DNA from 2 places in the Lactococcus sp. NH2-7C genome. Region 2 is predicted to be linked to the other one. Evidence: riboswitches for the same ligand, from Rfam matches in the RefSeq annotation. Region 2 holds a riboswitch; the other holds the start of a gene.
What was found. A riboswitch is a leader RNA that binds a small molecule or an ion and turns the genes downstream of it on or off. The one in region 2 is predicted to bind FMN.
Positions count from the first base shown of each region.

Region 1: it holds a riboswitch for FMN, as region 2 does, so the genes downstream of both, ribD (bifunctional diaminohydroxyphosphoribosylaminopyrimidine deaminase/5-amino-6-(5-phosphoribosylamino)uracil reductase RibD) here and QJV49_RS01150 (ECF transporter S component) in region 2, are expected to answer to the same signal.

Region 1 is NZ_CP124538.1:2,560,756-2,568,266, reverse strand. It holds gene QJV49_RS12800 (divergent PAP2 family protein) at 1-29, opposite strand, end outside; gene QJV49_RS12795 (RluA family pseudouridine synthase) at 177-1,082, opposite strand; gene lspA (signal peptidase II) at 1,143-1,595, opposite strand; gene ribE (6,7-dimethyl-8-ribityllumazine synthase) at 1,698-2,162, opposite strand; gene QJV49_RS12780 (bifunctional 3,4-dihydroxy-2-butanone-4-phosphate synthase/GTP cyclohydrolase II) at 2,190-3,386, opposite strand; gene QJV49_RS12775 (riboflavin synthase) at 3,395-4,045, opposite strand; gene ribD (bifunctional diaminohydroxyphosphoribosylaminopyrimidine deaminase/5-amino-6-(5-phosphoribosylamino)uracil reductase RibD) at 4,045-5,133, opposite strand; FMN riboswitch at 5,316-5,432, opposite strand; gene QJV49_RS12765 (hypothetical protein) at 5,591-5,725, opposite strand; gene QJV49_RS12760 (hypothetical protein) at 5,734-5,928, opposite strand; gene QJV49_RS12755 (hypothetical protein) at 5,925-6,557, opposite strand; gene QJV49_RS12750 (hypothetical protein) at 6,624-7,088, opposite strand; gene QJV49_RS12745 (hypothetical protein) at 7,205-7,511, opposite strand, start outside.
Region 2 is NZ_CP124538.1:242,328-249,838, forward strand. It holds gene QJV49_RS01145 (ABC transporter ATP-binding protein) at 1-1,397, opposite strand, end outside; gene QJV49_RS01150 (ECF transporter S component) at 1,546-2,166, opposite strand; FMN riboswitch at 2,281-2,417, opposite strand; gene QJV49_RS01155 (pseudouridine synthase) at 2,516-3,235, opposite strand; gene scpB (SMC-Scp complex subunit ScpB) at 3,222-3,788, opposite strand; gene QJV49_RS01165 (segregation/condensation protein A) at 3,781-4,509, opposite strand; gene xerD (site-specific tyrosine recombinase XerD) at 4,539-5,255, opposite strand; gene cbpB (cyclic-di-AMP-binding protein CbpB) at 5,233-5,694, opposite strand; gene QJV49_RS01180 (metallophosphoesterase) at 5,725-6,228, opposite strand; gene QJV49_RS01185 (nucleoside-triphosphate diphosphatase) at 6,276-6,881, opposite strand; gene racE (glutamate racemase) at 6,882-7,511, opposite strand, start outside.

The sequences.
Region 1 (7,511 bases), 280 kb from region 2:
TTATGAAAAATCTGATTAAAAAAGTTCATAATAGTCTCCTTTTACTAATAAAAACCTACTAACTATCGGTAACTCTATTATACATCATCTATCTTTTAATGATGTCTGATTTGCTGACAAATATAGAAAGTCTGTCAGTAAATATAGCTCTTTTTTTAATACAAAAAAGAACAAGTTTAAACTTGTTCTCTAAGCTTTTCTAATTGTTCGTTGAATATTTCAGGAGCATCAACTTGGAATTCCATAAATTCCCCAGTTGTTGGATGGTCAAAACCTAATGTTTCAGCATGCAAAAATTGCCCTTTATTAGGTGTCAATGTTTTATTAGGTCCATAGAGTGGATCACCAGCCACAGGGTGACCAATGTAATTCATATGTACACGAATCTGATGTGTACGCCCAGTTTCCAAGCGCAATGCAATCAAAGTATATCCATAAAATCGTTCTAAAACCTCAAAATGAGTCACGGCAGGTTTTCCGCCAGAAACTACGGCTTGTTTTTTGCGATCTTTAAGATTACGACCAATTGGTGCTTCAATGGTTCCTTTATCATTAGCAATTTCACCGTGGACAATCGCTAAATAACGACGTTTACTAGTCTTATCTTTTAATTGTGCTGCCAAACTTTCGTGTGCTTTATCATTTTTGGCAATCATTAAAAGACCACTCGTATCCTTATCAATACGATGCACAATTCCTGGACGAATTACACCATTAATGCTTGAAAGATCTTTGATATGATATATAATTGCATTAACCAAGGTCCCTGAAGCATGACCAGCTGCAGGATGAACTACCATTCCTTGAGGTTTATTTACTACTGCAACATCTGAATCTTCATAAATGATTTCTAATGGCAAATCTTCAGCAACAATATCGAGAACTTCCGCTTCTGGAACTTCAAATTCAATCCTGTCCCCTACTTTTACTTTATACTTTGCTTTTTTGGCTTCACTGTTAACAAATACTTTATCATTTTTGATAAGTTCTGTCAGTAAACTCCGTGAATATTCTGTTTGATTGGCAAGCGCCTTGTCAAGACGTAAGTCTTTGTTTTCTTCGTTAATTTTTATGATAGGCAAGTGTTTTTTCCTTTTTATAAATGTTAAATAAAACTTTCTGTCAGTGATTTTTTAATCAATTTATTTTGTTTCTTTGTCTGTCAAAATTGCAATGAAAAGAAGAACAAAACCAACAGATAATAAGATATCCGCAATATTAAAAATTGGAAAATTGATAAATTCAGTTTGGAACATATCAACAACAAATCCTTGACGAATTCGGTCAATAAAATTTCCCAAAGCACCCGCAATAATTAAAGTTAATCCAATAAAATACCAGTTTTGTGCCATTTTTTTCCATAAAAACCAAAGGGCAACAACCAAGACAATTGGTGTTAAGACAAGGAAAAACCATTGTTGACCTGAAAATGAAGACCAAGCCGCTCCATCATTTTTGATATAAGTTAAACTAAGAACATTAGGCCAAATTTTTTCTGTATCTCCAAGCTGAATATTAGCAACAATCCAATTTTTAAAAATTTGGTCAGCAACAATTCCAACAACGATAATAACAAGTGACAGTAGTTTTTTCATGCTTTAATTATAGCATATTTCGTAATCTGATAGCTCGCTAGAACAGTTTTTAGCTTATTTCAAAATAAAAAGCGCATTTATATAAATGCACTTATAGATAAATTAGCCAATCTTTCTCATCAAATCAACCATTTCAATTGCTCCAACCGCTACCTCAAAACCTTTATTTCCAGCTTTTGTGCCTGCACGCTCAATGGCTTGTTCTATATTTTCAGTTGTTAGCACACCAAACATGACCGGAATATTAGAGTTTAAGGAAACATGAGCGATCCCCTTAGAAACTTCATTACAAACAAAATCATAATGAGAAGTTGAGCCTCTGATGACGGTTCCTAAACATATAATTGCTTCATATTTATTGGAAACCGCCATTTTTTGGGCAATAAGGGGAATTTCAAATGCACCAGGAACCCATGCTATATCAATTTTTTCTTCCTTAACTCCGTGTCTTTTCAGTGCATCTAATGCTCCTGACAAAAGTTTTGCATTGATAAATTCATTAAATCGGGCAACTACAATCCCATATTTTGCATTGTCTGTTCTTAAATTTCCTTCAATAATTGTCATATTTCTATCCTTACTTTCTCTTTTACTTTAGTCAAACAAATGTCCCATTTTATTTTGTTTTACTTTTAAATAATCATGGTCAAAGGGGTTATCTTTGATTTGGAGAGCTACTCTTTCTTCAGCGACTAGACCATATTTTTGAAAATCATTAATCTTTTGGGGATTATTTGTCATTAATTTCAATGATTTCACCCCAATTATTTTTAAAATTTGTGCTCCAATCGAATATTCTCGCTCATCTTCTTTAAATCCCAAAGCTAAATTAGCTTCAACTGTATCAAATCCTTCATCCTGAAGTGAGTAGGCACGAAGCTTATTAATCAAACCAATTCCACGTCCTTCTTGTCGAAGATATAAAAGTACGCCACGCCCCTCATCGTTTATTTTTTTTAATGCCTCTTCTAATTGTTCACCGCAGTCACATTTCAAGGAACCAAAAGCATCACCAGTTAAGCATTCTGAGTGAACACGGCAAAGAATAGCTTGACCGTCACCAATATCTCCTTTAACTAAAGCAACATGGTGCTCACCATTTATTTTATTGACAAATCCTAAAATATCAAACATACCATATTTCGTCGGTAGTTTTGCTCTAGTTACCTGTTCTACTTGCAATTCATTTTGCTTAAGATACTCTTGAATAGCTTTAATTGTGATATATCTCAAGCCCCACTCTTGCGCTTTTTCCTTCAGTTTCTCTTTATGCATCATTGTTCCATCTTCGTCCATTATTTCAACGCAGACACCTACTTCTTTTAAACCAGCCAGACGCAACAAGTCAACCGTGGCCTCCGTATGACCATTTCGTTCTAAAAGACCATTTTTCTTGGCAATCAGTGGGAATACATGACCTGGTCTACGAAAATCACTTGGTAAACTCTCGGCATCAATAAGTTTTTTTATGGTTAAGGCTCGTTCAAAAGCTGAAATCCCTGTACTAGTTTCAATATGATCAATCGAAACTGTAAAAGCTGTTCCATGATTATCCGTATTTTTCTCTACCATTGCCTCTAATTGTAAATTCTTAGCATAAGTTTCGCTGAGTGGTGCACAAATCAATCCTTTTGCCTCTCTTGCCATAAAATTAATTATTTCTGGACTGATAAATTCGGCCGCACAGATAAGGTCTCCCTCATTTTCTCTATTTTCATCGTCACTAACGATAATCATTTCTCCTGCTTTAAGTGCAGCAAGTGCTTCTTCTACTTTATTATGTTGGAACATTTTATCTCCTATAAAAATCCGATATTAAATAGTTTTTCTTTAGTTAATGAAGATTCTTTCATCGAAGAACTACTATCGCCCCAAAATTTTTCTATATATTTCCCCAAAATATCATTTTCTAAATTAACAGTATCGCCCACTTTTTTATCTGCCATTATCGTCTCTTTGAGCGTATGTGGAATAATGGAAACACTAAAAGATTTTGACTTAACCTGAGCAACTGTAAGACTAATCCCATCAATCGTAATTGAGCCTTTTTCGACGATGTATCTCATTAAATTTAAGCTCGTTTTGATTTCAAACCAGATGGCATTTTCTTCTTTTTTTACTTCTAAAATCTGGCCAAGTCCATCAATATGTCCTGAAACAATATGCCCGCCAAACCGACCATTTAATGGCATCGCTCGTTCTAAGTTAACTTTGGCGCCCACATTTAGAGCCCCAAGATTTGAACGATTTAGACTTTCCGGCATAATATCAGCTGTAAATTCTTTTTGATTAAATTCAGAAACGGTCAGGCATAAACCATTTGTTGAAATAGAATCGCCAAGTTTCATATCCTCTAAAATCAAGGAAGCACGGATACTAATTTTGGATGATTTTTCTCTTTTTTGTAGACGACTCACTTCCCCTATTTCTTCGATTATTCCTGTAAACATTAAAGAAACTCACTTTCTAATAAAATATCTTCTCCTAGATAGGTTATTTGAGGCCTTTCTAGGAGATAGGCTTGATTGGGTTGCTCAACTCCATGCCCTTCAACTGGACTTGGTGCGTCTTTTCCACCAAATATTTTAGGAGCAAGATAAGTTTGAACTTTTTGGACTATCCCTGCTTTCAATGCCGAAGCATTTAATGTCCCTCCACCTTCCAAGATGATACTATCAATCCCTTTTTCTCCTAACTTTTTGGTCAATTCTTTCAAATTCAATCTTCCTTCTAAGCAAGAAACTAAGACAATTTCACAACCCGCTTTAAGAAAAGGAGCTTGTTTTTGGAGGTCAGACTCAGCTGTAGCAATAATTGTTGGAATTTCAGTAGCTGTAGAAACAATCTTGGAAGTTAAAGGACTTCTTAAATGAGTATCACAAATGATTCTTATCGGATTTTTCCCATTTTCCAACCTGACAGAGAGTTTTGGATCATCTAAAATAAGTGTTTCAACACCAACCATAATTGCCATAAAACGTGAACGGTCTTGATGTACTTTCTGTCTTGCAATTTCACCTGTAATCCATTTTGATTGACCTGCTGATGTCGCAATTTTTCCGTCCAAAGTCATTGCATACTTCATCATGACATAGGGAAACCCTTGACTAACATAATAAAAGAAAATTTTATTTAATTCTTCACATTCTTTTTCTAAGACATTGATAGAAACTTCAATTCCAGCTTCTTTCATTGCTTTAATTCCTTTTCCTGAAACCAAGGGATTGGGGTCTAAATGACCGATAACAACACGCTTAATTCTATTTTTTATAATCGCTTCAAAACAAGGGGGTTGTTTTCCCTGATGCGCACAAGGCTCTAAGGTCACATAAAGCGTGGCTCCTTCGGGAGATTCGTTACAATGCTTAAAAGCATTGATTTCCGCATGAGCTTCCCCATATTTTTCATGATAGCCTTGACCAATAATTCTCCCTTCTTTGACAATAAGGGCTCCTACTTGAGGGTTAGGGTTGACATTACCACCTCCTTTTTTTGCAAGTACAATTGCTAAATCCATGTAGTATTCGTCTTTTTTCATCTATTCATTCTTTCTAATAAAAAATAAGACCCTAAAATAAAATTTCAGGGTCTTTTGATAAATTTTCTATTTTTTTTTGAGCAAAAAAGCAGCTCAAAAAACCAAAAATGGAGTGAATTATATCAATTCACTCCAGAGTTTTAGGCTAAATAGACATAATACTGAATAGAGTATTATGGTTTTATTATCTTCTTTCATCCAGACTATACTGTCGGCCTCGGAGTTTCACCGAATCATGCTGCAAGCAGCTCGCGGGCTATACCGCCGGTAGGGAATTACACCCTGCCCTGAAGATTTATTCAATTGTAGCTAAAGTATAGCATTTAAATTTAAAGATTGTCAAGAAATAAAAACGTATTCTTTAAGTTAACAAATTAAAATCAAACATTAAAAGTTCACAGACAGATAGTACAAGCGAACATCACCCTACTTTATTAAAGTCCACTATAGTTAAATATTATTTAATTTTATAATCAAAGCCCCCAAGAATTTTTCCTGTCTTGTCCTTTAAAACAAATCTCATTTTAAAATTCATCTCTTTAACCCATTGATGTTCTGATTTTGTAAGTTTTATTCCTTCTGCACTCTCCATTCCCTCTATTATCCATTTTTTATCATAGGCATATCATTATGATAAATTTTCGCTACTTTGGAAACACTAAAAAGGGTAATCACAAGAGATAAAAATATATCCCCATAATCAAAGGAATTAACCATGGCAAAATTCTTTTCTTTTTCGGAGTAGTATCTGTTTTCTGTGTATTTTTGTTCATCATTTTCATCCTTTGTTCTCATGAATTAAATCTCTTATAATTTAACCAATTATAGAGCCACTGAAGATTGATTATTGGCTTTTTTCTCTTTTGAACGATATCACCATAAAGTTTATTTTTCCAATAGGATAAAATCTCTTTATTCTTATTTGTAAGAATCGTTCGACTCTTATCTCCTATATCAATTGATAACAATCTACCCGAACGATTAAATTCATAGGCCCTGTAAATATTATTGTTTTTATCAGAAATGACTAAATTATATGTATTCTCAAAAAAATACCAACTGAAACTCACAAAATCTTGATTTGCCCTGTGATATTCTATATCAAATTGAGAAAAATTGTATGTGAAATACCTATTATATGACTGAACCCAATGTTGATTATCTTTGAATCTGTCTATTTCTGTGCTCCAATCCGCATGTGGAAGATAGACGCTTGATAAATTAAAGATAACTGCACACATAACAGGGTCTGTTCCTGACTTATGAGAAATATTTTGTGCATAATATATTGAATAAACCCTTAAATTTCGGTATCCATATCCACTAATTAATAATACAAAAACAATAAAAATGATGATAGACAGAAATACTTTTAAAAACCTCCCTTTTCTTTTTTCACCATAGATTTTTAAACCAATTACCAACTGATTTAGCAACTTTTTTTACTGTATTCATGAATTAAACCTCCTATAATTGAATAAATTATATATTCACTGCAAATTTATTTTTGGTGCTTGCCGATGAGAAACAATAAAACCGTACATTTCATTCAATTTTTCTTTAACAATGATGATATATTGTAGCGTAGGTTTTATTGTCTTAGGTGTCGTTTCTTCAGAATAAGTCACAGAAATAAATTCACCCTTTGAATTAAAATTGTATGTATATGGAGTTACAAAGTCAATTAAATCGAGACCACCTGCCTCAGGTTTTAAACTAAAAGATAATTCTCCTTTCTTGAAAACCGAAATATCATTATTTTTTAATCCTTCAAAGCGATAATCAATATCCCCCTCGCTAGTTTTCACCCGCACTCCTCCAAATGGAACATTGTAGTTAGCATTCGGAATGTATATGGCATCCAGATTATTAAATACCGCAACCATCACAGGGTTCGTCCCTGCCTTATGAGGCAAATGCTGGGCATAATAAACAGAATATTTTCCAAGATTCACCCATCCTTGGAATAGCACAACCAAGGATAAATTCACGGTGAAACAAACGCTAAACGTAACAATTAGAACTTTACGCTTCTTTTTTTATTTTTACCATAGGCTCTTGAACCATTTTCCTATTTGAATTTGCCTTCATTCACAAAATTATAGATAAATTGAAGGTTTATTTTTGGAACTTTTCTATGAGAAATAATTGGGCCATACATTTCATTTTGCAACTTATTAACCGTATTTAAAGCCGAAACCCGATGACTACTTAGAACATTGGTATTGCTATCAATAAATTCAGCAACGAGAGTTCCTGCTCGGTTAAAACCATAATAAGTATTTTCTGTAAAATCATAAATACAATATGGAAATTGGGAATCACTTTGCAAAGATAACAAGACATCGCCATCCTTTGTAGATTTTACAGTTATCATA
Region 2 (7,511 bases):
GTATCATAGCCTTCAGGAAAAGCAATAATATCATCATGAATTCCAGCTGTTTTAGCTGCAATTTCAACTTCTTCTTGACTCGCTGACATCTTGGCAAAGCGAATATTATCTCTGACAGACATCGAAAATAGAAAATGTTCTTGTGGAACATAACCAATCGCGGGCAAATATTCATCTAATTGATAATCCATAATATCATGGTCAGCAAAAGTAATTTTTCCTTTGTAATGGTCAAACTCTCGCATTAAAAGTTTAATAATCGTTGACTTTCCAGCACCTGTTCGTCCGACCAAACCTAAAACATGACCTTCTTTTAAATTAAATTGAACTTTCTCCAGATTGCGCCCTTCATTCTCATTTGGGTAAGTAAAACTTTCAATATCAAAAAACAGTTGTCCTTCTTTTGGCATTTTCAAAGTTCCCTCGGAAATTTTTGATTCCGCTTTTTGAGCTAATAATTTTTCTACTCGACTGTATGAAGCTCTTCCACGTTCAATAACATTAAAGAGAACACCAATAGCAAACATCGGCCAGACCAAATTTCCAATATAAGTCATAAAAGCAACCAACTGACCTATCGTTAAAACGTGATGAACAACATAGTAGCCCCCTAAAAGAATGGTTAAAGCATAAGATAAACCAACAATTAGAGTAATTAAAGGATCATACATTGAGTCAATCCAATTGACCCTGATAAAGGCTTTATCAATATTATCTAGCTTAACTTGGAAATCAGCCATATCTTGTTCTTCTTCGCCAAAAGATTTGATTGCTTTCATTCCTGTAATCGATTCTTGGACTTTATCATTCATCTCAGAGAAAGTTTCTTGGGCATGTTCAAAACTCACATGAATTTTATCCCCTAAAACTTTAGATACTAGCGCGAGTAAAGGCAAAGGAAGGATAGCAATAATCGTCAAGCGCCAGTCGATAAATAAGAGCATAGCAATGATTGTCATCCCACCTGTCATTAAAGAATCTGCCCAAGTCAAAACACCAAGGCCAGCAACACTCTGTATCGCTTGCAAGTCATTAGTTGCATGAGCCATCAAATCGCCAGTCCGATTTCTCTGATAAAAAAGGGTATCCATTCGCAAAAAATGCCTGAAAAGCCGACTACGGATTATTTTTTCCAGTTTAAAGGCTTCGCCCCAGATATTTGTGGACCAAAGAAAACGAAAGCCATATTCAACAAGTGCAGTGAACAATAAAATACCAGAAAAACTCAAAATTAAGGGTAAAGTCAAGTTACGCTTAACAATATGGTCAATAACTTTTCCGATAATTAAAGGCGGAATCAAGTGAGTTAAAGAAACGATAAAAAGGGCTAATAGACCAACGCCATAACCTTTTTTCTCTGCCTTAAAAAACCACCATAAATCTTTAAAAATTTTCATACAGTCTATTCCATTTTATTTTATAATATTCTAAATATTAGTATACCATAAAGAAAGCGTTTAAAACAGACTATATGAAGTGAGATTCCCACTTATTCACTATTTAAATAAAAAAAGAAACTTCAAATCAATGAAATCTCTTTTTTTATTAAGCATTATAAAATTTTACGACTTTGTTTTTCTTGAACACTGCAACAATCAATCCAAATACCAGAGCAAAGATAATATATTGCAAAGCATTAAAAGGTAAAACTACTGTTAAAAGATAAGTTGGATTCAAAGTAACTGATAGGGAACCCATATTAAAAAGATGAGTTGCTCCAACAAAAATCTTATCAACATCGAAGCCAGCAGCTAAACGATAGAGAGGGAGTGCGTAGAAAACATTCAATACCATCATCACAAGGACTGATGCGATGGCTGCTAAAACCACACCAACTGTATAGTTTTTGATTGAGAATTTTTTCTTTGTAAAGAACCAAACAATTGCCATGAAGATTCCCAAAGCAATGAAGTTCATTGGCACACCAATCCAAGTTGATGGCCCTTGATTAAATAGGAGATACCATAAGATAGAGCGAATAAAGAGGATAATAAATCCATCACCCAATCCCAAAGTAAAGACTCCAATAAGAACTGGAATGATTGAGAGTTCAACTTTCATAAAATCAATTCCAGGCAATAGCGGAAACTGCAAAATCGGCAATAACAAGATTGTTGATAGTGCAGCAAGCATGGCAATTAATACCATCCGACGTGTTTTAGACATAAAAAAACCTCCAAATATGAGAAAATAATTCTTCAAATTTCGAGGAAGTTGATAGACATTTTTGGTTTGGCTAAAAACAGTAATCAAACCGAAGTTGATTACACTACAAAAATTGTTCATCTTCTTCCATCCAGACTTTACTGTCGCTAGCAGGTTCTCACTGCTTCAATCGCCGTAGCGAATCGCGGAGTCATAAGGTCAAAGCCCTATTTACCGCCGGTCCCGAATTACACGGTGCCCTGAAGATAGTTTTATTATAGCACAAAAATAGTTTGCTTATCAAGAATAAGATTTGCTTAAGAAATAAAAAAACAACTCTTTATCAGGATTGTCTTTTATGATAATCAGCTTAATTTCCTTGGGCTGCATTAATCAATTGAGAAACTTCTTTTTTACTCAAACGACGAAATTGTCCTGTTGGAAGTCCATCCAATGTAAGAGTTCCATATTGAATACGACTCAATTTTTGTACTGGAAGTCCTACAGCCGCAAACATTTTTTTAACTTGATGATTTTGTCCTTCATGGATAGTTAAACTAACAATCGAATGATTTTTTGTTTTCTCTTGTTTGATAATCTCATAACGGGCGGGACTAACTTTTTTACCTTCAATAGTCATACCTAAAGTTAAAGGACGCAAGTTTTCTTTGTTCGCTTGGCCTTCTACCTTAGCAACATAGACCTTATCAACGCCATGACGTGGGTGAGTCATCATATTCGTAAACTCACCGTCGTTTGTAAGCAAAAGCAATCCGCTTGTGTCCCAGTCCAAACGTCCCACAGGATAAATACGTTCTTTAACTTGAGGCATTAAATCCATTACCGTTTGACGTCCTTTGTCATCGCTAACTGAAGAAATATAGCCTCTTGGTTTATTTAGAAGATAATAAACGGGTTCTTCATTATAAACTGCTACTCCATTAACTTCAACGATATCTCCAGTTGAAACTTGATAACCCAAGTTTGTCATTGGAACATTATTAACCGTTACTTTTCCCGCTAAAATTAGTTCTTCTGCTTTACGTCTGCTTGCCACACCTGCATGGGCCAAATATTTATTGATTCTCATTTTCTTCACTTTCGTTAAATAAGGTTTGTTCTTCTGCGATAAATCTTGACTCATCAATTTCAGGTAATTCATCTAAATGATTAATCCCAATATAGTCTAAGAAAAATTCAGTTGTTGCATAAAGACTTGGACGTCCTGGTGCTTCAACTTGCCCGACCTTTTCAACCAAATCAAAAGCACGAAGTGTTGAGAGAACACCTGAAGAATTCACTCCGCGGAGCTGATCGATTTCGAGTCGAGTTAAAGGTTGCTTATAAGCAATAATTGCTAAAACTTCAAGAGCGGATTTTGATAATGATTGATTAAGAGGAGTTTTCGCATAGTTTTTAAGAATTTCTGCAAACTCTTCTTTTGTGGTCATGCGATATTTACCTGCAGTTTCAATAATCGTCAAAGCAGATTCTTCATCAGAATGATATTTTTCTTTTAAGTAATCAATTTGTTGCTGACAAGCTTGTTTAGACATTTCTGTCAATGCTGACAATTCTGCCAAAGTTAAACCAGCTTCGCCAGATACAAAAAGTAAGAGTTCACAACTTGCTGTCCTATTCACTAGTTTCTTTTCTTTCTAAAATAATTTCTCCAAAAAGCTCTTCTTGAGAAAAAGAAATCTGTTGATTTTTGATTAATTCTAAAAGAGCCATAAAAGTGGTGACGAGTTCATCTTTATTAGTAGATCTAGAAAACAAATCTGAAAATTTACATATTTTTTGTTCTGTAAACCTAGTACTTAATTCTAAAATCTTATCAGCGATTGTAAATTTCTCAGCTGCTATTTTTGTATTTTCGTCTTGAAAATGTTGTCTTTGCAACTCAAGAATTTTGGTAAAAGCTAGAAATAAATCCAAAGCAGATTTATCCTGCAAAAGTACAGTTTCATCAGTGATAATTTCTGTCTTAGCTTTTGAATAAAAGTGACTACGTTCCTGATGAAGCTCATCTAAATCTTGTGACAACATTTTATATTTCCGATATTCATCAATTTGAGCCAATAAATCATACTCAAGTTGTTCTGTATCTTCAATAAAAGTTTCAGTAACTGTTGGTAAAAGTCTTCTTGATTTAATTAACATCAATTGACTTGCCATTAACATGTACTCTCCAGCTACTTCCAATTCAAGTTCTTTCATGGTTTGGATATAGATAAGATATTGCTCAATAACTGGTACCAATGGAACTTCAAAAATATCCATTTCATACTGACTTACCAAATGCAATAAAAGGTCGAGAGGTCCCTCGAAGTTTTTAATTTTTATATTGATTTCTTTAATCATAGTTTACATAATAAAAACAGTGTAAATTCCTATCTATAATATTTTTCTAGGGTTGTAATAGTTGTTAATCCAAGTAGAGTTGCCAGTTCATAAATTGACTTCCCTGTTTTAACTTGATGCAAGATATACTGTTCTCTAATTTCTTTGGAAGAATAATTCGTAAATTTTTTCAATTCAGTATAAAGAAATTGACGAGATTTTGCGAATAATTCATCAGCATTGTTAATGGCTTTAACTCTTATGGCAAATTTTTCTCTAATTGGCAAAACACGTTTTATTCCGGCTTTCTCAATTGTAAGATATTTAAAGTTCCAATTAAAATTTTCCCATTTCAATTTTTGTATCTCAGCAAAATTTAGCCCAAATTCTAAAATTAATAAAGCTAAAAATTGTCCTGGGCAAGTCACAGGACCATAGAACTCAGGAAATTCCTTAATCATTGGATGATAACTTTGAGCAGTCTGTGATTTTTTTTGAACTACTTGTTTAAGTTTAAAGTACTGGTCAACTTTTTGTCTTTGATATAGGAAAAGCAAGTATTGATTTGCGCTTGAAATCTTCCTTCGCTGTGCTGCTGGCGAAAGATTACTAATTTGAATTTTGTAAAGTTCTAAGTTTTCTGCTGTGAGTGACTTATCTTTAAAGAAAGCCTGCAAAGAAACTAAATCATAATGGTAATTTGAACGAGTATTCTCTGAAAAATTTCTGCTTGCTAAATACTCGTCAATCTCGTTTGGTAATTTCATAATATTTTGTAAAGTCGTGAGCAAAGGCACTAAAGGCCTTTAATATTTCTTGCCTAACAACAATCCCCATAAATTCCTGTCTTTTGACAACTGGGAGAAATGGCTCCTTAATTAATTTGTGCATCATTTCTTCCAAAGTTACTGATGGTCCAACTGTTTGAACATCTTTATTAACTATTTCCGAAATTGATGTATTATGTAATTTCTCAAAAAAGAAATTCTGTTCCATTTCAAACTCAACTATTTCTGTTAAACCCAAAACACCAACATATTCTTTTTTTTCATTTAAAACTGGAACTCGTGAATACTTATACTGACTAAGCATCAGTTTTGCATGAGCAATATTATGCTCAGCATAAAGTACAGCAACATTTGAGGCAGGAATCATAAAGGTTTCACTTTGATTCAAGATAAAGTCCTCAATCTTTTTATCAATCATGCAAATTACTCCTTAAAGAGCTTTGTAGACTTAGAGTCTGAACTGTAGTTCCGGGATAGGTTCATGTTGCAGATTTCGATAAGAAACTTTGAACTCTTCCCCTTCAACCTCAATTATAGCATACATTTTGATATCATACTTTCCTCTAGGTTGTGTAACTGAACCTGGATTTACATAAAGTATATTATTTATTTTTTGTGCTACTGGTTGATGGATATGTCCAAAAAGCGCGATATCTGCTTTCTTTTCCTCAGCAAAATAAGAATAACGGTCTAATCCTAAACCAACATAAAAAAGATGACCATGTGTAATTAATACCTTTTTTCCTTCAACTTCTTGTGTAAGAAAATCGTGATACCCACTATCATAATCACAGTTCCCAGCAACAACAGTTATTCCTTGCCAAATTTCATCAGAACTCGGAAGTTCAGAATCTCCACAATGAAAGATAGCAGTTGCTTCATTTAAATATTTTGATTTTATGGATTCAACCACATCGCGGTCATAATGCGAATCAGACATTACTACAAACATAAGCATTCCTCTTTTACATAATTATATTTATGTTAATTCATTTAAACTTATTTGTCAAGCCATTCTGGAAGTTCAGCCATCAATTTTCTCAAGGCTTGTCCGCGATGAGAGACTTGATTTTTTTCTTTTTCTGATAATTCTGCAGCTGTTCTAAAGGCATCAACCATGAAAATAGGATCATAGCCAAAACCATTTTCTCCTTTAGGTGCGAGAGCAATATAGCCATCCCAATCTGCTTCCACAACTAAACTCTCACGGTCTGGTTTTGCCGCCACAAGTGTAGTATGAAAATGTGCGCTTCTACGTTCCGGAGTAATTGCCGTTGGAGCCAGTTCGTGTAAAAGTTTTGCGATATTTTTCTCGTCAGTAGGATCTGGAGCTGAGAAACGATGCGACCAAATGCCAGGCAAACCACCAAGAACATCAACACAAAGTCCTGAATCATCGCCAATAACTACTTGCCCAGTAAGTTCTGCGATTTGTTCTGCTTTTAAACGAGCATTTTCTTCAAAAGTAGTTCCAGTTTCTTCAATTTCAGGAAGTTCTGGATAATCTGTTAAATCTTTGATTTCATAACCGAAATCAGCAAATAATTTTTTAAATTCTTTTGTTTTTCCTGAATTTCTTGTTGCGATTATAAGTTTTTTTTCCATTTATTTTTCCTTATTGAAATTCTCTATTTCAGTATGTTCAATCTGAAGTTGTCCAATGTTTAACCATTTTTCTGCAATTTCTCGAAATGAATTAACGCCTGCAGTAGTATAGAAACGATGCTCTAATGTTTGACGTTCTTGTCCATTTATTGAAAAATAGTTGAGCAAAACAGAAATATCTCGTACAGCTTCTGCTCCAGAATCAATCAAACGCACCTCTTTCCCCATTGTTTCTTGAATTAAGGAACGTAAGAGAGGATAGTGAGTACATCCGAGAATTAAGGTATCTACTTTTCCGATTAGTGGAACAAGACTTTCTGATACAACTTTTCTAGCAATTTCAGATTCCATTTCATTTGATTCAACGATTGAAACAAATTTTGGGCATGCTAGGCTATATACTTCTACTGCTGATGATTTACGAGCAATTGTTTTATGATATTCATCTGAACGAATTGAAGCTTGAGTGGCAATTACACCAATTTTGTTTGTTTTTGTTTTTTGAATTGCTGAGCTTGCTCCGGGTAGGATGACACCAATTACTGGAATATCTAGTTTTTCTTTTACGATTTCTAAGGCCATCGCTGTTGCTGTATTACAGGCCATTACAATCATTTTCACATCTTTTGA